One region of the Streptomyces sp. NPDC000983 genome, then DNA from elsewhere that is predicted to be linked to it. Evidence: riboswitches for the same ligand, from Rfam matches in the RefSeq annotation. Region 1 holds a riboswitch; the other holds the start of a gene.
What was found. Region 1 has a riboswitch for glycine ahead of gcvP (aminomethyl-transferring glycine dehydrogenase). Riboswitches for the same ligand answer to the same signal wherever they lie in the genome.
Positions count from the first base shown of each region.

Region 2: it holds a riboswitch for glycine, as region 1 does, so the genes downstream of both, gcvT (glycine cleavage system aminomethyltransferase GcvT) here and gcvP (aminomethyl-transferring glycine dehydrogenase) in region 1, are expected to answer to the same signal.

Region 1 covers NZ_JBEPBM010000016.1:9,879-12,260, forward strand. Annotated here, with positions in the region: gene ABT296_RS19635 (DNA polymerase IV) at 1-471, shown strand, start outside; gene ABT296_RS19640 (PRC-barrel domain-containing protein) at 560-934, opposite strand; glycine riboswitch at 1,048-1,144, shown strand; gene gcvP (aminomethyl-transferring glycine dehydrogenase) at 1,321-2,382, shown strand, end outside.
Region 2 covers NZ_JBEPBM010000007.1:26,799-29,180, forward strand. Annotated here, with positions in the region: gene gcvT (glycine cleavage system aminomethyltransferase GcvT) at 81-1,214, opposite strand; glycine riboswitch at 1,259-1,364, opposite strand; glycine riboswitch at 1,365-1,460, opposite strand; gene ABT296_RS10030 (AAA family ATPase) at 1,630-2,304, shown strand; gene ABT296_RS10035 (enhanced serine sensitivity protein SseB) at 2,373-2,382, shown strand, end outside.

The DNA of each region.
Region 1 (2,382 bases):
CGCGGGCCCACGGACGATCCGGCGGTGGTGCGGGAAGCGGCCGCGCGGCTGCTGGAGTCGGTGGACACCACCGGGGGTGTGCGGCTGCTGGGGGTCGGGGTCAGCGGGCTCGCCGACTACACGCAGGAGGACCTGTTCGCGCAGGCAGCGGGGGAGCTGGAGACGGCGCGCGAAACGGCGGAGGAGGGCGAGCGGGAGCCCGGCGGGCCGGGGGAGGCCGAGGTGCCGGGGGAGCGGCGGTGGCCCGCCGGCCATGACGTCAGGCACGCCGAGTACGGGCACGGCTGGGTGCAGGGCAGCGGGCTCGGGCGGGTAACGGTGCGGTTCGAGACGCCGGCCTCGGAGGTGGGGCGGGTGCGGACGTTCCGGGTGGACGATCCGGCGCTGGCGGTGGCGGAGCCGTTGCCGCTGGTGGAGGCGGAGCCCGGGGTCGGGATGGACGGTGTCGCCGTGGACGGGGCGCACGCCTGAGCCGCGGACGGCAGGACGGAACGCGTGGGCGGGGGCCCGTGTGCCACCCGTTCGGCTCGGCGGCGCGACGGCAGGGCGCGTGCGCGGGTCAGGTGTCCTTGTCCTCGGTGCCCGCCAGGTTGCCGAAGTCGTGGTCCGGGGGCGGGGGTGACGTGATGTCCAGACCGTAGTGGTGGTAGAGCTGGAGTTCCTGTTCGGGGGAGAGGTGGCGGCCCACCCCGAAGTCGGGGGCGTCCTTGATCAGGGCGCGTTCGAAGGGGACGTGCAGGGTGCCCTCGACCAGTTCGCTGGGCTCCAGGGGGACGAAGGCGTCCCTGCTGAACAGGCCGGTGCGTATGGCGGCCCACTCCGGTATGCCGGTCGCGTCGTCGAGGTAGATCTCGTCGATCGTGCCGATCTTCGTGCCGTTCTGGTCGAAGGCCTTGCGGCCGATCAGGTTGCGCGGATCGATGTCGGTCTGCACGGGCCCTCCACTTGCTCGCGAATCATCCGTAAGCACTACAAAAGAGCACATCGGGTGAGGCGGCCACTCGAACGCCTGGACGTTGACCTCGCTGGTACGCTTCAAGCGGCTGCTGACCCCGTGCGGGAGAGTCCTTCGGACACCATCCGGAGGCGCCGAAGGAGCAAATCCTCCCCGGAATCTCTCAGGCCCACGTACCGCACGGACGAGGTCACTCTGGAAAGCAGAGCGGGTGTCGACGGTGTCCGCTCTCACCGACGGTGAAAGCCGGGTGCCCTTCGGGACCCCGGTGAAGCTCTCAGGTTGAGATGACAGAGGGGGAGGCCGTCCGGGTACCCGTGCCGTGGTGCCCCCCACCGGTCGCGTCAGACCAGGAGGCCTCCGCAATGACCGCCCACCGCATTCCTCTCTCCGAGCTCGAGTCGGGCATCCCCTTCGAGCAGCGTCACATCGGACCTGACCAGGAAGCCCGGGCCAAGATGCTCGCCCAGGTCGGATACGGCTCGCTGGACGAGCTCACCGCCGCCGCGGTACCGGATGTGATCAAGAACGCCGACTCGCTCGCGCTGCCGGGCGCCCGGACCGAGGCCGAGGTGCTCGCCGAGCTGCGGTCGCTCGCCGACCGCAACCAGGTGCTCGACTCCATGATCGGGCTCGGCTACTACGGCACCTTCACCCCGCCGGTGATCCTGCGCAACGTGATGGAGAACCCGTCCTGGTACACGGCCTACACGCCGTACCAGCCGGAGATCTCGCAGGGGCGCCTGGAGGCGCTGCTGAACTTCCAGACGATGGTCGCCGAGCTCACCGGGCTGCCCACCTCCGGGGCCTCGCTGCTCGACGAGGGGACGGCCGCCGCCGAGGCCATGGCGCTGTCCCGGCGCATGGGCAGGAACAAGAAGGGCCTGTTCCTGATCGACGCGGACGCGCTGCCGCAGACCATCGCGGTGATCGAGACGCGCGCCGAGCCGACCGGCGTCGAGGTCGTCGTCGCCGACCTCAGCGACGGCATCCCGGCCGAGATCGCCGCGCGTGAGATCAACGGCGTGCTGATCCAGTACCCGGGCGCCTCCGGTGCCGTGCGGGACATCAAGCCCGTCATCGAGCAGGCCCACGGACTCGGCGCGCTCGTCACCGTCGCCGCCGACCTGCTCGCCCTGACGCTGCTGACCTCGCCGGGTGCGCTCGGCGCGGACATCGCCGTCGGCACCACGCAGCGGTTCGGTGTCCCCATGGGCTTCGGCGGCCCGCACGCCGGTTACATGGCCGTCCACGAGAAGTTCGCGCGCAGCCTGCCCGGACGGCTCGTCGGGGTCTCCGTGGACGCAGACGGCAACAAGGCGTACCGGCTGGCGCTGCAGACGCGTGAGCAGCACATCCGCCGGGAGAAGGCGACCAGCAACATCTGCACCGCGCAGGTGCTGCTCGCCGTCATGGCCGGCATGTAC
Region 2 (2,382 bases), on a different contig from region 1:
CGCGGGGAGGTGCTGATGAAGGGGGGACCGCCGTGGGCGTGCGTGAGCAGCGGTGATGTGCTCAGCATCACCTACGGCTACTACTTCTTGCGCTTGTAGAACGGCAGCGCCACGACTTCGTACGGCTCGTGGCTGCCCCGGATGTCCACGCCGACCCCGGCGGTGCCCGGCGCGGCGTGCGCGGCGTCGACGTAGGCCATGGCGATCGGCCTGCCCAGGGTGGGGGAGGGGGCGCCGGAGGTGATCTCGCCGACGACCCGGCCGTCGGCGACGACCTGGTACCCGGCGCGCGGGACCCGGCGGCCCTCGGCGATCAGCCCGACCAGGACCCGCGGCGGGTTCTGCTCGGCCTTCGCGGCGGCCTCGGTGAGCGCCTCGCGCCCGACGAAGTCGCCCTCCTTCTCGAACTTGACCACCCGGCCGAGCCCGGCGTCGAACGGCGTCAGCGAGGTCGTCAGCTCGTGCCCGTACAGCGGCATGCCCGCCTCCAGGCGCAGCGTGTCCCGGCAGGACAGGCCGCAGGGGACCAGGCCGGCGCCCGCGCCCGCCTCGGTCAGCGCCTGCCACAGCTCGACGGCGTGCTCGGGCTTCACGAACAGCTCGAAGCCGTCCTCGCCGGTGTAGCCGGTGCGGGCGATCAGCGCCGGGACGCCCGCGACCTCGCCGGGGAGCCCGGCGTAGTACTTCAGGCCGTCGAGGTCGGCGTCGGTGAGCGACTTCAGGATGCCGGGGGACTCGGGGCCCTGGACGGCGAGCAGCGCGTAGGCGTCCCGGTCGTCGCGGACCTCGGCGTCGAAACCGGCGGCACGGTCCACCAGCGCGTCCAGGACGACCTGGGCGTTGGAGGCGTTGGCGACGACCATGTAGGTGGGGGAACCGGCCTCGGTCCCGGCCAGCCGGTAGACGATCAGGTCGTCCAGGATGCCGCCGTCGGCCTGGCAGATCATGGTGTAGCGGGCGCGGCCGGTGCCGATGGTGGCGATGTTGCCGACCAGCGCGAAGTTCAGCAGTTCGGCGGCCTGCGGGCCGGTCACGGTGATCTCACCCATGTGGGAGAGGTCGAACAGGCCGGCCCGCGTGCGCACGGCGTTGTGCTCGTCGCGCTCGGAGCCGTAGCGCAGCGGCATGTCCCAGCCGGCGAAGTCGGTCATCGTCGCGCCGAGCGAGCGGTGCAGGGCGTCGAGGGCGGTACGGCGGGGTTCGGTACTGCTCATCGGTCGGTCGTCTCCCAGGGCATGACAGGCGAGGGCGAGGTCTTTCCTCCCCATCTGTCATCGGAACCTGAGAGGTTCGCCATGACCGTCTGGACATGGCTTGCACCTTGGGTGGGGCCACCGCTTGAGGGGCCCGCTTTTCAGATGTGCCTCGCCCGCGCGGTAAGGGGGCCTGAGAGATTCAAGGGAGGGACTTGCTCCTTCGGCGTCCCAGCAGAAGGCTGGGAACTCTCCCGCGCGGATTCGAACGGCCGGTATGCAGTTGGCGCGGACATCATTGCATGGCCGAGGGGTATCGGGGCAGGCCGCATCTGTAACCGGCTTGTGGCGGTACGCACACGAAATCGCTGAAGATCGCCCATTACCTTCTCTTTACGTTCGATGGGAAGGGGGCTCCCGACCCCGGAGGAGGACGATGACGGTGAACAGGACCACGGCCTGTGCGACGACCTCGGGCATCGCACTGCCCGAGCAGACCGCGGCCCCGTCCGCCGAGGCCCGCGGCGCGGTCCCCGCCCGCGTCGTCCGCGACCTGCGGGAGCGGGCGGGCCGCAGCCCGCACGCCCTGCTCTTCGGCCCCAAGGACCTCGTGGTGATCACCGGCCTGCCCGGCAGCGGCAAGTCCACCCTGATGCGGCGCACCGTGAAGGGCCCGCGGATCGACTCCCAGGACACCCGCGACCGCTGGGACGCCCGGATGCCCGCCCGCCTGCCCTACGCCGTCTACCGCCCCCTCGTCCGCCTCGCCCACTACGCCGGCCTCTGGCGCGCCCTGCGCTCCGGCGAGGGCGTCGTCGTGCACGACTGCGGCACCCAGGCCTGGGTGCGCGGCTGGCTCGCCCGCGAGGCCCGGCGCCGCGGCGGCACCCTGCACCTGCTGCTCCTCGACGTCACCCCCGACCAGGCGCTCCAGGGCCAGCGCGAGCGCGGACGCGGCGTCTCGCGGTACGCCTTCCTGCGGCACCGCTCGGCGGCGGGGCGGATGCTGCGCGCGGTGGAGGAGGGCGAACTGCCCCCGGGGTGCGGGTCGGCGGTGCTGGTCGACCGGGAGGCGGCGAGCGCGCTGCGGCGGATCGCGTTCACGGGCTGATCCGGGGGCGCCCGGCAGGCGCTAGCCTTTTGAGCCACAACAGCGGTTCACGGCAGGCGGTCGAAGAGATGGACTTCC